Regions from separate parts of the Pseudoduganella sp. genome, predicted to be linked through region 1. Evidence: riboswitches for the same ligand, from Rfam matches in the RefSeq annotation. Region 1 holds a riboswitch; each other region holds the start of a gene.
The links. A riboswitch is a leader RNA that binds a small molecule or an ion and turns the genes downstream of it on or off. The one in region 1 is predicted to bind glycine.
Positions count from the first base shown of each region.

Region 1 (5,930 bases):
GGTGCGGCCGAGATCGAGCCGATGCCGTCTTCGCTGCGTACGTAGCCGTTGGAGCGCTGGTTCGGCAGGAACTTAGCCAGGTGGGCGCCAACGCCGATCGGGCCGACGCCTGGGCCGCCACCGCCGTGCGGGATGCAGAAAGTCTTGTGCAGGTTCAGGTGGGACACGTCGCCGCCGAACGAGCCTGGGCCGGCTACGCCAACCAGTGCGTTCATGTTGGCGCCGTCCACGTACACCTGGCCGCCGTGCTTGTGGATGATGTCGCACAGTTCGGTGATGCCGTCTTCGAACACGCCGTGGGTGGATGGGTAGGTCACCATCACGCAGGCCAGGTTCTTGGAGTGCTGTTCGGCTTTGGCTTTCAGGTCGGCCAGGTCCACGTTGCCCTTGTCGTCGCAGGCGGTGACCACCACCTGCATGCCGACCATGGCGGCGGAAGCAGGGTTGGTGCCGTGTGCCGAGGATGGGATCAGGCAGATGTTGCGGTGGCCTTCGCCGCGCGATTCGTGGTACTTCTTGATCACCAGCAGGCCGGCGTATTCGCCCTGCGAACCGGCGTTAGGCTGCAGCGAGACGGCGGCGTAGCCGGTCACGGCGCACAGCATCTCTTCCAGCTGGGCGATCATTTCGCGGTAGCCCACGGTCTGGTCGGCTGGCGCGAACGGGTGGATGGTCGAGAACTCCGGCCAGGTCACCGGGATCATTTCGCTGGTGGCGTTCAGCTTCATGGTGCAGGAACCCAGCGGGATCATGGTGCGGTCCAGCGCCAGGTCCTTGTCGGCCAGGGAACGCAGGTAGCGCAGCATTTCGGTTTCGCTGTGGTAGCGGTTGAAGGTCGGGTGCTCCAGGTAGGCGGAGGTACGCACCAGCGCTTCCGGGAAGTTGCGGTCCACGCTTGCTTCGACAGCGTCGAAATCAGGGGCAGCCTTGCCGCCGCTGAATACATTCCACAGTGCTGCCAGGGTGTCGCGGTCGCAGGTTTCGTCCAGCGATACGCCGATGTGGCGGCTGTCGATCTTGCGCAGATTGATGCCGGCGGCAACAGCGGCTGCGTGCAGCGCGTCGGCCTTGTCGGTGGCGATGGTCAGGGTGTCGAAGAAGGTGTCGTTGACCGAGTAGCCCAGCGACTTCAGGTTGGCAGCCAGGATGCCGGTGTAGCGGTGGGTGCGCTCCGCGATCTGCTTCAGGCCTTTCGGGCCGTGGTAGACGGCGTACATGGAGGCCATCACGGCCAGCAGTACCTGTGCGGTACAGATGTTGGAGGTCGCTTTTTCGCGGCGGATGTGCTGTTCGCGGGTCTGCAGGGCCAGGCGGTAGGCTTTGTTGCCGTTCTGGTCCACGGTCACGCCGACCAGGCGGCCCGGCATGGAGCGCTTGTACTCGTCGCGGGTGGCCATGTAGCCGGCGTGCGGGCCGCCGAAGCCCAGCGGTACGCCGAAGCGCTGCGAGTTGCCGACTACAACGTCGGCACCCCATTCGCCTGGAGGGGTCAGCATGGTCAGGGCCAGCAGGTCGGCAGCCACGATCACCATGGCGCCGGTGGCCTTCACGGTTTCAACGGCGGCGCGGTAGTCGCGCACCACGCCGTTCACGCCTGGGTACTGCAGCAGCACGCCGAAGGCGTCGGTCACGCCAGCCAGTTCGGCCGGGTCGAAGGTCTTGACGGTGATGCCCAGCGGCTCGGCGCGGGTCTGCACCACTTCCAGGGTCTGCGGCAGCACGTCGTTGGCGACGTAGAAGGTGTTCGACTTGGACTTGCCGACGCGCTGGATCAGGGTCATGGCTTCGGCCGCGGCGGTGCCTTCGTCCAGCATGGACGAGTTGGCGATGGCCATGCCGGTCAGGTCGATCAGGGTCTGCTGGAAGTTCAGGATCGCTTCCAGGCGGCCCTGGGAAATCTCTGGCTGATACGGGGTGTAGGCGGTGTACCAGGCTGGGTTTTCGAAGATGTTACGCAGGATCACGCCCGGGGTGTGGGCGTTGTAGTAGCCCTGGCCGATCAGGGATTTCAGCACCTTGTTCTTGGAAGCGATGCCTTTCAGCTTGGCCAGTGCTTCGTTCTCCGGCAGCGGCTGGAAGAACTGGCCCAGTGGCAGTTCGTTCTTGTTGCGGATGCCCGGCGGGACGATGGCATCGATCAGGGCGGCGCGGGTGGCGTAGCCGAGAACGTCCAGCATTTGCTGCTGTTCGTTGGCGTCCGGGCCGATGTGGCGGGCGATGAAGGCATCGCGGGCTTCAAGTTGGGTCAGGCTGGTGCGGGTCATGGTGAAAAATCTCTTGGCCAGAATGTGGAAAGGGCCGGCATGGAGCCGGCCCGATGATGCGGTGTTTACTGTGCTACTTTGCCGTAGGCTGCTGCGTCCAGCAGGCCGTTGATGGCGCCGGCATCGCTTGGCTTGATCTTGAACAGCCAGGCAGCGTAGGCGTCGGCGTTGATCGACTCTGGTGCGCCGGCCACGTCTTCGTTCACGGCCACCACTTCACCGGCGATCGGTGCGTAGATGTCGGATGCGGCTTTGACCGATTCCACCACGGCGGCGTCGGCGCCGGCGTCGTAGGTCTGGCCGACTTTCGGCAGCTCGACGAACACGATGTCGCCCAGTGCGTCTTGCGCGAAGGCGGTAATGCCGACGGTCACGGTGCCGTCTGCTTCAGCGCGTACCCACTCGTGGGACTCGGTGTACTTCAGGTCTGCTGGAATGTTGCTCATATTGGCTCCAAGGCTAGGTGATGTTGTTCAGTTTCTGGTCAAGCAACCAGGATTTTACCGTTACGGACGAAAGGCAGCTTGACCACGGTGGCAGCCAGCTTCTTGTCGCGGATCTCAACGTGCACGGTGTCGCCGACCTGCACGCCCATCGGCACGCGCGCCAGCGCGATCGCCTGTTGCATGGTCGGGGAGAAGGTGCCGGAGGTGATTTCGCCTGCTTCGCCGTTGGCGGCGATGACTTTCTGGTGGGCGCGCAGCACGCCGCCTTTTTCGCGCAGGATCAGGCCCACGAACTGGGCGTTCTGGCCTTTGGCTTGCAGGGCCGCTTTGCCGATGAAGTCGCGCTCGGCCACCAGGTCGATGGTCCAGGCCAGGCCGGCGTCCAGGGGGTTCACGGTTTCGTCCATGTCCTGGCCGTACAGGTTCATGCCGGCTTCCAGGCGCAGGGTGTCGCGCGCGCCCAGGCCTGCAGGCTTCACGCCGGCGGCGTTCAGGGCGTTCCACAGTTTTTCAGCCTGGTCGGCTGGCACGCCGATTTCGAAACCGTCTTCACCGGTGTAGCCGGTGCGGGCCACCATGGCTTCGCCGAAGGCGGTGCTTGGCACCAGCGCTACGTTGAATGGTTTCATTTCGGCGGTTGGCGCCTTCGCTTCAGGGATCACTTCCCATACCTTGGCGCGGGCGTTCGGGCCTTGCACGGCGATCAGGGCCATCGCGCCTTCGCCGTCGCGGCGCTGGGTGATGGTGATGCCGGCGCCGGTGGCGGCGTTCTGCTGGTTCATCCAGGCCACGTCTTTTTCAGCGGTGCCGGCGTTGACCACCAGGCGGAACCATTCTTCGTTGATGAAGTAGACGATCAGGTCGTCGATGACGGTGCCTTCCGGGGTCAGCATGCAGGAGTACAGGGCCTTGCCCGATACCTGCAGCTTGTCGACGTTGTTGGCGATCAGGCCGCGCAGGAAGGAGCGCACGTTCGCGCCTTTCAGGTCCACCACGCACATGTGGGCCACGTCGAACATGCCGACGTCGGTGCGCACGGCGTGGTGTTCTTCGATCTGGGAGCCGTAGTTGACCGGCATGTCCCAGCCGCCGAAGTCGACCATACGGGCGCCGAGGGCACGATGAGCGTTATTGAGTGGGGTTGCTTTGAGCGTCATTGATACCTCGGGCCTTAAGAGTAGGGTGTTAACTGAACGTAATTTCGCCTACCCCTCTGTCCTTGGTACCTGAGAGATAGCGGGAAGGTATTCCCGCACGCCCCTTCGGTGGGCCCTGCGCTGTGGCGGGCCGCTCTCCAGAGTTCAGCCCTATCGGGCCCCTGACCGGTCCTTTTGCCTGAGAGTTTCTGGGTTATGCCCCTTCGGCGCCAGCCTGTGCTGGTCTCTCCCGATCAAGACTTGGGACTATATGACAGGAGGGCAATAAAGTCAATCTTGCGGGCTGGTGGGAACTCGGCGCCGGGACGCTGGTCAAAGGGGCATGGAAACGCTAAATGACGACTATGACAACCCTTGGAAGGCCGGTCTCGAACGGTATATCTGGGATTTTATTATGCTGTTTTGCCCAGGGTTGGCTGCAGAAATCGACTGGTCGGTGGAGCCGGAATTCCGCGACCAGGAATTGCGCCAGGTGGTGCGTGACGCAAAGACGGGCTTGCGGCGGTTGGACAAGCTGGTGCGTGTGCAGTTGCGCGATGGGCGCGAGATGTTTATCCATATCGAGATCCAGCTGTCGCGGCAGCGCGGGTTTGCGGAGCGTATGTTCACCTGTTGGGGGCGCCTGTTCGACCGGTATGCTGCTCCGGTGTTCAGCATTGCTGTGCTGGCTGACCGCAGCCCGCGCTGGCGGCCGAGCGACTTTTCCTGGGATGTATGGGGGACAAGGGTGCGCTTTGAGTTCAATGTGGTGAAGCTGCTGGACTTCGTTCCTGTGGCGCCGGGGCTGGCGGCGAACTTCTTTGCCCTGTTTGCCGAGGCGCATTTTGCGACCATGCGCACCAAGCGTAATCCGGCGGCGCGTCTTGTCGTGAAGACGCTCCTGACACGCCGTGCGTATGGCCTGGGGTGGGGGCAGCAGCGCATCCTCGATTTTCTCAATGTACTAGACTGGTTGATGCGGCTACCCAGTGAGCAGGAGGCGAGCTATCGAGACTTCCTGCGAGACTTGGAAAGGAGTACGAAAATGCCTTATGTTCATAGTATGGTGCGCGAGGGGCGGCAGCAGGGGCTGCTTGAGGGGCGCCAGGAGGGTTGGCAAATCGGCTTGCATGAGGGGCGGCAAGAGGGCAGGCAAGCTGGCCTGCAGGAGGGCCGGCAAGAGGGCAGGCAAGAGGGCAGGCAAGAGGGCAGGCAAGCAGGGCTGCGAGACGGTCAGCTTGAGGGGCGGCGCCAGATGCTGGAAGAGTTCCTTTCCTTGCGTTTCGGTCCGCTGCCGGAGGTCGTGCGGCAGCGGCTGCAAGGAGCGTCGCATGAGCAATTGTCGCGTTGGGTGCGCCGGGCCGTAGGGGCAGGGACGCTGGCCGAAGTCACGGAGGAGTGATGCGGGCGTAGCAAGGAGCGCGCCTGCGCTAGAATGGCCTTTCCATCCATAGCCATAAGTGGAGCGACCATGAGCGAAAAAGAAGACAAGGCGGCCTGGTTTACCCTGTCCGGTGACGTGAACAGCGACATGGTGCACCGCGTCTTTGATGCGGTGGCGGACATGACGGAAGACGGCATTGAAACCGCCCATATCCTGATCCAGTCCAACGGCGGCTACGTCAGCGATGGCCTGTGCCTGCACAACTACCTGCGCAACCTGCCGATCAAGATCATCACCTATAACGGTGGGGCGGTGGCGTCGATTGCGGTAATCCTGTTCCTGTCGGGGAGTGAGCGCTATGCCAGCGAAACCGCGCGCTTCATGGTGCACAAATCGCATGCCAGCGCGCCGCATGGCGCCCGGCCCGACGCGCTGCGCATTATCGTGGAAGGCTTGCAGGCGGACGATGCCCGCACCGAGGCGATCCTGCGCAAGCATGTCCAGTTGACGGACGAACACTGGAACATCCACGCCTATTCGGACCTGCACCTGACCGCCACCGATGCGGCCAAAGTGGGCCTGATCAACGAAGTGGCCGACTTCCGCCCGCCCAAGGGCAAGCGCGTCACCAATATATAAGGCAAAGGGCCTGGCAGGGATCTGCCAGGCCGTGGCCGGCGCCAGTCAATCAGCGCTTTCC
Region 1 is NZ_JAYSCO010000041.1:386-6,315, forward strand. It holds partial or broken gene gcvP (aminomethyl-transferring glycine dehydrogenase) at 1-2,264, opposite strand, end outside; gene gcvH (glycine cleavage system protein GcvH) at 2,330-2,710, opposite strand; gene gcvT (glycine cleavage system aminomethyltransferase GcvT) at 2,749-3,867, opposite strand; glycine riboswitch at 3,914-4,018, opposite strand; glycine riboswitch at 4,024-4,109, opposite strand; gene ACE3TQ_RS18080 (DUF4351 domain-containing protein) at 4,190-5,248, shown strand; gene ACE3TQ_RS18085 (ATP-dependent Clp protease proteolytic subunit) at 5,318-5,869, shown strand; gene ACE3TQ_RS18090 (hypothetical protein) at 5,919-5,930, opposite strand, start outside.

Region 2 (5,930 bases), on a different contig from region 1:
CCTGCTGGATCTCGCCCGCGCGCATCACCACGATACGGCTGGCCAGCGTCATCGCCTCGACCTGGTCGTGCGTCACATAGATCATGGTCGCGCCCAGCTGCTGGTGCAGCAGCTTGAGTTCGCGCCGCAGGTCGGTGCGCAGCTTGGCGTCCAGGTTGGACAAGGGCTCGTCGAACAGGTAGACGCCCGCCTCGCGCACGAGCGCGCGCCCGATCGCCACCCGCTGCCGCTGGCCGCCGGACAAGGCCGCCGGCTTGCGCTCCAGCAGCTCGCCCAGGTGCAGCATGGATGCCACGCGCGCCACACGGCGCTTGATCTCGGCCTTCGGCACGCCCGCAATGCGCAGGCCGAAGGACATGTTCTTCTCCACCGTCATGGTCGGGTACAGCGCATACGACTGGAACACCATGCCGATGCCCCGCTCGCTCGGGTCGGTGCGCGACATATCCTTGCCGCCGATTTCAACCGCGCCGCCGCTGGTCTCCACCAGGCCCGCAATACTGTGCAGCAGCGTGGACTTGCCGCAGCCGGAAGGCCCCAGCAGCACCAGGAACTCGCCCTCCTCCACCTCCAGGTCCAGCGCGCGGATAATGGCGTTGCCGCCCAGGGTGATGCTCAGTTTTTTCAGGCTTACCTTGGACATCCGTTCAACCTTTCACAGCGCCGGCGGCGATGCCGCGCACGAACCAGCGGCCGGACAAGAAGTAGACCGCCAGTGGCACCAGCGCCGTCAGGATCGTGGCGGCCATATTGACGTTGTAAAGACGGGTTCCCGTCGTCGTATTGATCACGTTATTCAGCTGCACCGTCATCGGCAGGTTGTCGCGCCCCGCGAACACCAGGCCGAGGATGTAATCGTTCCACACCCCGGTCAGCTGCATGATGGCCGCGACGACCAGCATCGGCACCGACAGCGGCAGCATCACGTGCCAGAAGATGCGCCAGAAACCGCCGCCGTCGATGCGCGCCGCATGGAACAGCTCCTGCGGCAGCGCCGCGTAGTAATTGCGGAACAACAGCGTCAGTACCGGCATGCCGAACACCAGGTGCACCAGCACGATCGCCGGCAGCGTGCCGAACACGCCCAGGCCCGCCATCATGCGCACCAGCGGATAAATCATCACCTGCACCGGCACGAATGCGCCCAGCAGCAGGATGCCGAACAGGACGTTGGCGCCGCGCGGGCGCCAGAACGACAGCGCATAGCCGTTCAGCGCGCCCAGCGCGATCGGGATAAGCGTGCCCGGCACCGCGATGCGCACCGAATTCCAGAAGCCGCCCTGCACGCCCTCGCAGGCGGCGCCGGTGCAGGCCTCGCTCCAGGCCGCGCGCCAGGCGTCCAGCGTGGGCGCCAGCGGCAAGGCGAAAATATTCCCGAGCCGGATTTCATCCATCGGCTTCAGCGAGGTGGCCAGCATCACATACAGCGGCAGCAGGAAGAACAGCGCCGCGCTGGCGAGGAAGGCGTACAGGCCGAAACGCGCCACCTTCATGCCGCCCCCTTCCTGCTGCGGGCATAAGCCCACGGCGCCAGCAAGGCCAGCACCGTCAGCAGCAACACCACGGCGCCGGCCGATGCCAGGCCGATGTTCGCGCGCAGGAACAGGTGGTCCATGATGAACTTGGCCGGCACTTCGCTCGCCGTGCCGGGGCCGCCCTGGGTCATCGACACGACCGCGTCGTACAGTTTGACCACCATGGTCGCCAGCAGGATGAATACCGTCGCCAGCGTCGGCGCCAGCATCGGCAGCACAATGGACAGGTAGACGCGCCACACGGGTATGCCGTCCAGCCGCGCCGCCTTCCAGATTTCCGGATCGACGCCGCGCAGCCCGGCCAGCATCAGCGCCATGACGAAGCCCGAAGCCTGCCACACGGATGCCAGCACCACGGTGTAGACCACCATGTCCTGGTCCACCAGCCAGTCCAGCTCAACGCCGGGAATGCCGCCCGGGGTCAGTATCCATTGCCACACCAGGCCGGTGGCCACAAAGGACATCGCATACGGGTACAGGAACACCGTGCGCAGCGCGCCCTCGCCCGCCACCTGGCGGTCGATCGCCGCCGCCAGCAGGAAGCCGATCACCATGCAGGCCACGATGAACAGCACGCCGTACAGGGCCAGGTTGTGCAGCGACAGCAGCCAGCGCTCGTTGCCGAACAGGCGCTCGTACTGCGCCAGGCCGACCAGCTTGCTGGTGGCAATGCTGCGCGAGCTGGTGAGCGATACGTAGAAGGTCCAGGCGAAGGAGCCGAGGTAGCCCACGCACACCGTCAGCAGCATCGGCAGCAGCGCTGCGTAGGACATGGCCCGGCGCACCGCTTAATTCCTCAGCGCTGCGGCCAGCGCCTTCTGCGCCTTTTCCACCGGCATGGAAGTATTCCAGTACGCGGTCAGCGCATCCTGCACGGCGCCGTTCTGGTCGGGCGTCAGGTAGATTTCCGGCGCGCCCACCTGGCGGTTGCGGTCGCGCATGATGGCGGCGCCGGCGCGCGCGCAGGCGTCGAGCTGGCTGGTGTCGGCGTCGACGCGCGGCGGCACCGAGCCTTTCAGCTTGTTGAAGCTCGCTTGCGTGGCGGGCGCCAGCAGCACGGTCGCCATCAGTTTCTGCGCCTTCTGCACGTCCGCCTTGTCCGAGCGCGGGAACACGAATGCGTCGCCCTGGATCAGGTAAGGCGCGGCCGCGCCCAGGCCGGGAATGCAGCCGTAATGCACGCCGGGCTCCATCTTCGCATTGCTGAATTCACCCTTGGCCCAGTCGCCCATGATCTGCACGCCCGCCTTGCCGCTGACCAGCATGGCGGTGGCGTCGTTCCAGTTGCGGCCCGGCGCGGCGGGATCGACATACGATTGCAGCCGCTTGTACGCCAGCAACACCTTGCGCACCGCCTCGGAATTGATGGCGCGCTGGTCGCGGTCGCGCAGCACCTGCAGGTAGAGCTGGCGGCCGCCGATGTTGGCCAGCATGGCGGCGAACAGGATGTGCTCCTGCCACGCCTGGCCGCCGTGCGCCAGCGGCACCAGGCCGGCGGCTTTCAGCTTGTCCAGTGCAGCGAACAGTTCGTCCACGCTGGCCGGCTCCTTCTCGATGCCCGCTTTCCTGAACGCCGCCTTGGAATACCAGATCCAGGTCTGCATATGGATATTCATCGGCATGGCGTAGTAATGGCCGTCGATGCGGATGGCATTCACGATCGGCTCCGGCAGCATCTTGTCCCACTGCTGCTGGCGCGCCACGTCGTCCAGCGGCACCAGCATTTCCTGGTCCACGATGTCGACGAACTGTTTGGAGATGTTGAACTGCGCCGCCGTCGGCGCCTTGCCGCCCACCATGCGGTTCAGGGTCACGGCGCGCGCCTGGTCGCCGCCGGCAATCGCCGTGTCGATCCAGTTGCCGCCGGCTGCGCGATAGGCATTGGCCAGCTGCTTGACGGCAGCCGATTCGCCGCCCGAGGTCCACCAGTGGATCACTTCCGCGCTCTGCCCGCCCGCCTGCACTGGGGCGGCGCCCAGCGCCAGCGCGCAGGCGAATAACTGCTTGTACATCGTGTCTCCTGTTATGTGCTGCGACTTTTTTGGAAACGTTACCAATTTCCTGTGAAAGTGTCAACAGGATAGCAGGAACTACAGTAATGGCGAAAACGCAACGGCATGCGGAAAACGATTGAAACCGTATAAATCCATGCGCTATGCTGATTTCGCTGCCGGTGCATACCGGCCGCGCGATCGGGAGAGTTTGTCCCACCCATGGACAACGCCGAAGGAGCAAGCCCGCCCCCGGAATCTCTCAGGCCAAAGGACCGGTCGCGTGTTTTCACAACTCTGAAGAGCCGCCAGCGCTCCAAGGCTGGCGCACCGAAGGAGCAAGCAGGCCGCCATGCCTGTGAAACTCTCAGGTCCAGCACAGAGGGGGCGATCCCACGCACCTTTCAACATCTGATCAACCTTCAGAGGAGTAGTCACATGCATACGCATCGACTCTGGCTGCGCATTGCCTGCGCAGCGATGATGGCCGTGCCGTTCCTGGCAAAAGCAGACAACGGCGCGGCCTTGCAGGCTGCCAAACGCGGCCTCGTGCAATTCGCCGAGCACCAGCAGGCCATACGCCCCGGCAGCGCGCCGGCCGACTTCCCGCTCGATATCACCGATGTCGGCGACTTGAAGCAAGCCACGGTCAGCCACGGCTTCCAGGTCTACACCATCGACCCGAAAGAGCTGCTGGCGCGCGGCGACCTGTCCGCGCTGGCCCGGCCCACGGGCGAGTGGCGCTTCGTCATTTCCCTGCGCGGCAAGCCGATCGGGCTGGCCACTGTGCAGCAGGTGAACGGCCGCTTTGAAACCGTGGCCTATGGCGGCGCGGTGCTGGCCAAGGACGTGGATGCCGCCGCCAACGCGCATGGCAACGGCGCGCGCTCCAACCTGCGTTTCATCCGCATCTACCAGGCCCGCTCCGACTTGCTGGAAGTCGACCGCGCCAAGTTCGCGCCGCTGCATTCGGCACGCGAATCGCTGCTGCTGAAGAAGGCCGGCAGCCAGCTGGTCGATGGCGCCGAACTGCTTGAGCCGCTGCGCGCCGCAGTCAAAACCAATGTCGAAGCATTCCGCTAAGGAGGGACACACATGAACATCGCAAAAATCCTGGCCGGCGCCATGCTGGCACTGGCCCTGCCCTCCGCTTTCGCGCAGTGGCGCACCCTGAACGTGCCGCTGACGACGCAGGAACACAGCCAGTGGTGCTGGTCGGCGTCGAGCAAGGCCGTGCTGGCGGTGTACAACCGCACGCCGAGCCAGTGCCAGATCGTGAACTGGGCCTACGGCATCAACTACGCCTGCGGCAACGGCACCTTCGACTGGAACAGCTACGCCAACCGCCCCAACAGCATGTACGGCAGCTCGGGCAGCGTGCAGAACATCCTGTCCAACTGGGGCGTGCCGAATACCGCGATCAACAACTACCTGTCGTGGAATTCGGTGGTCACGGAGATCAACGCCAACCGTCCCTTCGTCATCCGCTACGGCTGGACCAATGGCGGCGGGCATATCATGGTGGGCCGCGGCTATGAAACCTATAACGGCACCAACTACATTTACATCATGAACCCGTGGCCCGGCGAAGGACAGACCTACCGCACCTTCGCGTCCGCCGTCAGCGCATCGGACCATAACTGGACCCACACGCAGCGCATGAACGTCAGTCCCTAAGCCATTTAACCTTGGTTAATACGGATGCGGCAGGCGCGCCAGTTCGACGGCGCGCCATGCCGTGCTGGCCAGCGCACGCCAGTCGGCGGCGGCGGCAAAGCGGAAATCGCGCTGCTGGCCGCGCGCCTTCTGCTCCGGCGGCAGGCCGCGGTCCACCACGGCCACCACGCGCGGTTTGCCGTCCTCGAACACCAGCGCCTCATCGGCGGCTTCGTTGGTATTCACATCCACCGCGATCACCCGGCCGCCGTGCAGCATGGTCACCTTGTCGACCAGGGTATGCCCCACCACCACCGTGCTGGCGCCGAAGCGGTTCAGCACATGCTGCACATCCTCGGCGCTGGCCAGGCCATCCGCCTCATCCAGGTAGCCGCGGTATTGGGTTACGCCGCCCTGCCCCAGCACCGCGTCCAGCGCCGGCTTGGCCGACGGCGCGCCGCGCCAGTAGTTGCGCATGGCTTCGTTCAGCTGCGGAACCGTCAGGCCGCTATCGGCCGTCGCCTTGCTGATGCCGCCGTGCGTGAACAGCACGCTGCCCATCTGCAGCACCACTGGCTGCGCGCGCAGCCAGGCGCCGATCACGGTATCGCCGGAGAATGCCGCCACCGGCCCGCCCAGGTGGTTCAGCGCATACAAGTGTTCCAGGTGGGCGCGCGTCGTGTTCCCGCGCAGGATGTACTGTTCGTGATTGCCCAGCAGCAGATGCACGCCGCCACCGACGCGCTGC
Region 2 is NZ_JAYSCO010000069.1:19,253-25,182, forward strand. It holds gene ACE3TQ_RS23265 (ABC transporter ATP-binding protein) at 1-643, opposite strand, end outside; gene ACE3TQ_RS23270 (carbohydrate ABC transporter permease) at 648-1,493, opposite strand; gene ACE3TQ_RS23275 (carbohydrate ABC transporter permease) at 1,490-2,308, opposite strand; gene ACE3TQ_RS23280 (ABC transporter substrate-binding protein) at 2,324-3,547, opposite strand; glycine riboswitch at 3,719-3,814, shown strand; gene ACE3TQ_RS23285 (hypothetical protein) at 3,965-4,609, shown strand; gene ACE3TQ_RS23290 (C39 family peptidase) at 4,622-5,203, shown strand; gene ACE3TQ_RS23295 (metallophosphoesterase) at 5,219-5,930, opposite strand, start outside.
Region 2: linked by a shared signal. The riboswitch ahead of ACE3TQ_RS23285 (hypothetical protein) and the one ahead of gcvT (glycine cleavage system aminomethyltransferase GcvT) in region 1 are both predicted to bind glycine.

Region 3 (5,930 bases), on a different contig from region 1:
CGCATGCAAGAAACTACCCTCTTCGGCCGTGTACTCGGCCTTGCCAATCTTGGCTTGATGGTGCTGGATTCGGACCAGCGTATCGTTTTCTGGAACCAGTGGCTGGCCAGCCGTTCGGGCATGGCGGCGTCGCGTGTGCAGGGCTTGCTCCTGACGGAGGCGTTCCCGGAACTCCTTGGCCAGCGTATGGAACAGGCGGTGCATACTGCGCTGGCGAACAAGCTGCCGACTGTGCTGCCGCAGAACCAGAACCGTTCGCCGTTCCCGCTCTTTGCCGCGGGCACCTGGGGCGGTGAACGCATCGAGCAGGCGGTGACGCTGACCCCGTTCAGTGAGGGCAAGGAGCGCTTTTGCCTGGTCGAGGTGGCGGACGTCAGCAACACCGTAGGCCGCGAGCGCCTGCTGCGCGGCCAGGCCGAGGCCTTGCGCGCGCAATCCTATGTGGATGGCTTGACCGGCATCGCCAACCGCCGCCATTTCGACGTAGCGCTGGATCGCGAGCTGCGGCGCGCCCACCGCCAGGGCAATCCGCTCTCGCTGCTGTTGATGGATATCGACTCCTTCAAGGCCTATAACGACCATTTCGGCCACCAGCAGGGCGATGCCTGCCTGACCCTGGTGGCGGAGGCCTTCGCTTCGCGCCTGCAGCGCCCGGCCGACCTGGCGGCGCGCTACGGCGGCGAGGAGTTCGCCGCCGTGCTGCCGGATACCACGGCGGAACAGGCGGCCCAGCATGCGGAAGTGATCCGCGCCTACGTGGAGTCGCTGAAGATGGCGCACGCGCCCAAGGCCGTGCATCCGCAAGTGACCCTGAGCATCGGCGTGGCCAGCTTCGACCGGGAGCGCCTGAACGACGCAAAGGCGCTGCTGGAAGCGGCCGACCGCGCGCTGTACACCGCCAAGCACGAGGGCCGCAACCGCGTGGTGGTGGCGCGCGGCTGAGGCCTGCCTTTACGCCGCCAGCACTGCCCGGCGCCGCTGCACGCCGGATTCCAGCGCGGCCTGTACCTGCCCGGCGATGAGGTCGGCCGTGGCAGCCGACATGGTCCAGCCCAGGTGGCCGTGGCCGGTGTTGTAGAACACGCCGGGCCGCTTGCCCGGCCCCACGCGCGGCATCAGGTCCGGCATCATTGGCCGCAGCCCGGCCCACGGCACCACCTGGCGCGTGCTGACGCCGGGGAAGCATTGCTGCACCCATTGCACCAGCGGCGCGATGCGGTCGGCGCGGATGTCGCGGTTGAAGCCATTGAACTCGGCCGTGCCGGCGACGCGGAAGCGGTCGGCGCCCAGGCGGCTGCTCACCAGCTTGGTGGCGTCGTCGAGCAGGCTGACATTGGGGGCGCTGGCGCGGCTGGCCGCATCGTCCAGCATGACGGTGATCGAGTAGCCCTTCACCGGATACACATTGACGCGGTCGCCCAGCATGGCGGCGAAGGCGCGGCTGGCCGTGCCGGCGCACACCACCACGGCGTCGAAGCGGCGCGCTTCCTCGACACCGTCGATCGCGAAAGCGACGCGCGTGCCGTCCTCCCCCGCCTCCAGCCGCCGCACGTCGGCGCCGCACAGCATTTGCACGCCGCGCGCCTGCGCCGCCTGCGCCAGGCCGACCGTGAACTTGTGGATATCGCCTGTGCTGTCGCTCTCGGTGAAGAAGCCGCCGTAGAAGCGGCCGGCCAGCGTCGGTTCAATCGCCTGCATCTCGAGCGGGGTGACGGCGCGCCGCTGCAGGCCGCCTTGCGCCAGCAGCTTGCTGACCTGCGCCGCGTGCTCGAAACCGGCCTTGTCGCGGTAGATGTGCAGGATGCCCTGCTGCTTTTCGTCGAACTGGATGCCTTCCTCACGCGCCCAGCCGAACAGGTGCTGGCGCGCCGCGATGGCCAGGCGCGCGCTGGCGACGGTGTTCGCTTCGTAGCGGGGAATGGCGGCCAGGAATTCGGCGAACCAGGACAGCTTGTGCCAGTCCGGCCGCGGATTGACCAGCAGCGGCGCATCGCTGCGCAGCATCCACTTCAGGCCTTTGGCCACCGTGCCCCAGCTGTTCCATACCTCCGCGTTGGAGGCCGACAGCTGGCCGCCGTTGGCGAACGAGGTTTCCATGGCGGGATAGCGATGGCGTTCGAACAGGGTGACGTCCAGGCCGCGCCGCGCCAGGGCGTAAGCGCTCGTGACGCCGGTGATGCCGCCGCCGATAACTGCGATTGATTTCATGTCGGGGTTCCGATCCCAGTGCAAAAAGGGGTTGGACGCCGCGCAACGCGCGCGGCGAACACCCCCTCTGTACGGAACCTGAGAGATTCGCGGCGTGGCGCGATCGGCGCCTGCCGCTTGCTCCTTCGGTGCGCCGGATGGCACTGCATCCGGCAACTCTTCAGAGTTGTACTGCGCCTGGTCGGTCCGGTGGCCTGAGAGATTCCGGGGTGGTTGCTCCTTCGGCGCCAGCTGTGCTGAACTCTCCCGATTTGGCGTTAGTTTTTAACTAATGGCCTGCAGCATACCACCGTTCTTATTGAACGGCTACCTTGCCGTGCGAGGCGGCGCCGGTGGCGCCCAGCACGCCGGCGATCAGCAGCACGTACCACAGCGCGCCGGTGCCGCCCTGCAGCGCCATGAGGGCGGTGGCGTCGGCCACCAGCACCGCCGCGCAGCCCAGCGCCAGCAGCAGCAAGGCCACCGAGACGGAGAACGACAGCAGGCGGAAGTTGGCCACGCGCGCGCCGGTGGCGAACATCAGGTAGCCGGTCACGCTAAACAGCGGGAACATCACCCACAGCGAGGCGCTGGCCGACAATCCGCCCACGCCCAGCTGCGACAACACCAGCGCGGCGCCGGAAAACAAACCGAGCGCCAGCAGCAGCGCTCCAACAATAGCCAAAACCATGGCGGCCTCCCCAGACATGAGATATGAAAATACCAATACCACTAATTCTAAACGCAACATAGACAGCCGCGCCGATTTAGTACAATAGGTTTTTTTGGTCCCAACCGTTTCCAGGACAGCAATGAACCAGCTCGAACAACTCAAGAAATTCACCACTGTCGTTGCCGACACCGGCGACTTCCAGTCGATCAAGGCCTACGCGCCGCAGGACGCCACCACCAACCCTTCCCTGATCCTGAAGGCGGTGCAGAAGGACGAGTACAAGCCGCTGCTGGAAAAAGCCGTGCGCGACAACCCGAACGCCACCACCGGCGACATCATCGACAAGCTGCTGATCGCCTTCGGCACCGAGATCCTGAAGTACGTGCCGGGCCGCGTCTCGACCGAGATCGACGCCGCCCTGTCCTTCGACGTGGCCGGCAACGTGGCCAAGGGCCGCGAGCTGATCGCGCTGTACGAAAAGGCCGGCATCCCGCGCGAGCGCGTGCTGATCAAGATCGCCTCCACCTGGGAGGGCATCCGCGCCTCCGAGCAGCTGGAGAAGGAAGGCATCCGCACCAATATGACCCTGCTGTTCTCCCTGTGCCAGGCGATCGCCTGCGCGGAAGCGGGTTCGCAGCTGATCTCCCCGTTCGTCGGCCGCATCTACGACTGGTACAAGAAGTCCACCGGCATCGACTACCAGGGCGCCGAAGATCCGGGCGTGCAGTCGGTCAAGCGCATCTACAACTACTACCGCAAGTTCGGCTACAAGACCGAAGTGATGGGCGCGTCCTTCCGCAACACCGGCCAGATCCTGGAACTGGCGGGCTGCGACCTGCTGACCATTTCGCCGGACCTGCTGCAAAAGCTGGCTGACACCCAGGCTCCGGTCGAGCGCAAGCTGAACCCGGCCGATTCCGGCACGGCGGTCAAGATCTCGGTGGACGAGAAGACCTTCCGCTTCATGCTGAACGAAGACGCCATGGCGACCGAGAAGCTGGCCGAAGGCATCCGCGCCTTCGTGGCCGACTCCAACAAGCTGAAGCAGATGATCTCGGCCATGCGCTAAGCGCTGCCTGCCGCATAGGGAAAAAGGGCGCTGCGGCGCCCTTTTTTGCTATACAAAACGTTACAATTAACAGTGTTATACAATTTTCGGCGCAGTCCCACTCCACAAGAAGAGACGCCCAATGAAACCTGTATCGCGCTCCCTGCCCCTGGCGGCAGCCGCCCTGTCGCTTATCCTGGCAGCCTGCGGCAACAAGAAAGACGCCAGCAACGGCCCCCCGCCCCCGCCCACTGTTTCCGTCATCACCGCCAGCGCCGGCGCCGTCACTGTCACCAATGAGCTGCCCGGCCGCGTCGAGGCCTCGCGCATCGCCCAGGTACGCGCGCGCACGCCCGGCATCGTGCTGCAGCGGGTGTTCAAGGAGGGCGGCGACGTGCGGGCGGGCGAGGTGCTGTTCCGCATCGACCCGGCGCAGTTCCAGGCCAACGTGGAAAGCGCCGATGCCGCGGTGGCGCGCGCCGAAGCCAACCTGGCCCAGGCCGAGCTGAAAGCCAGGCGCTACAAGCCGCTGCTGGCGGCGCAGGCGGTCAGCCAGCAGGAGTACGACGACGCGCTGACGGCGCAGAAGCAGGCCGGCGCCGAGCTGCAGTCGGCGCGCGCGGCGCGCAAGAATGCCGGCCTGACCCTGGGCTACGCCACCGTGACGGCGCCGATCTCGGGCCGCGTCGGGCGCGCGCTGGTGACCGAGGGCGCCCTGGTGGGCCAGAACGAGGCGACGCCGATGGCCACCGTGCAGCAGCTCGACCCGATCTACGTCACCATCACCCAGTCCTCGGCCGAGCTGCTGCGCCTGAAACAGGCGCTGGCCAAGGGCACGTTGAAGAGCGCCGGCAAGGACCAGGCGCGCGTCACCCTGCTGACCGAGGATGGGCAGGAATACCCGCGCGCCGGCAAGCTGCTGTTCTCCGATGTGGCGGTGGACGAATCGTCCGGCGCAGTGTCGATGCGCGCCGAATTCCCCAACCCCGAGCGCATCCTGCTGCCGGGCATGTACGTGCGGGCGCGCCTGGAGCAAGGCGTGAACGAGGCCGCCATCACGGTGCCGCAGCAGGCCGTGGTGCGCGGCGCGGAAGGCGCGTCGGTGCTGGTGGTGGGCAGCGACAACAAGGTGTCCTCGGTGCCGGTCAAGGCCGACGCGGCGGCCGGCGGCAGCTGGGTGGTCAGCTCCGGCCTGAAGGGCGGCGAGCGCGTCATCGTGGAAGGCTTCCAGAAGACCAAGCCGGGCGGTACCGTCAACCCGGTGCCGTGGAAAGGCCCGGCAGGCGGCCCCGCAGGCAGTGCGCCTGCCGCATCCGCCCCGGCGGCCAAATAAAGGGGCCGCCCCATGGCAAAATTCTTCATCGACCGCCCCGTCTTCGCGTGGGTGATCGCCCTCTTCATCCTGCTCGGCGGGGCGCTGGCGATCACCGTGCTGCCGGTGGCGCAATACCCGACCATCGCACCGCCATCCATCGTCATCAGCGCCGCCTACCCGGGCGCCTCGGCCCAGGTGCTGGACGACGCCGTCACCTCGGTCATCGAGCAGGAGATGAACGGCGCCGACGGCCTGCAATACGTTGAATCGCAGAGCGACTCGAACGGCTCGGTCAGCATCACCGTCACCTTCCAGCCCGGCACCAATCCCGACCTGGCGGCGGTGGACGTGCAGAACCGCATCAAGCGCGTCGAATCGCGCCTGCCGCAGGCGGTGATCCAGCAGGGCGTGCAGGTCAACAAGGCGCGCTCCAACATCCTGATGTTCGTCGGCGCCTCCTCCACCGACGGCAGCATGGACACCACGGCCATCGGCGACTACCTGGCGCGCAACGTGGTCAACGAGATCAAGCGCCTGCCCGGCGTCGGCCAGGCCGAACTGTTCGGCACCGAACGCTCGATGCGGGTCTGGGTCGATCCCGACAAGCTGACCGGCTACAAGCTCAATATGGGCGACGTCACCACGGCCATCCGCCAGCAAAACGCGCAGGTGGCGGCCGGCACGGTGGGCGACCTGCCCAACCCGCG
Region 3 is NZ_JAYSCO010000047.1:37,090-43,019, reverse strand. It holds gene ACE3TQ_RS19520 (diguanylate cyclase domain-containing protein) at 4-942, shown strand; gene ACE3TQ_RS19515 (D-amino acid dehydrogenase) at 952-2,352, opposite strand; glycine riboswitch at 2,381-2,467, opposite strand; gene ACE3TQ_RS19510 (hypothetical protein) at 2,504-2,878, opposite strand; gene tal (transaldolase) at 3,000-3,929, shown strand; gene ACE3TQ_RS19500 (efflux RND transporter periplasmic adaptor subunit) at 4,051-5,241, shown strand; gene ACE3TQ_RS19495 (efflux RND transporter permease subunit) at 5,254-5,930, shown strand, end outside.
Region 3: linked by a shared signal. The riboswitch ahead of ACE3TQ_RS19515 (D-amino acid dehydrogenase) and the one ahead of gcvT (glycine cleavage system aminomethyltransferase GcvT) in region 1 are both predicted to bind glycine.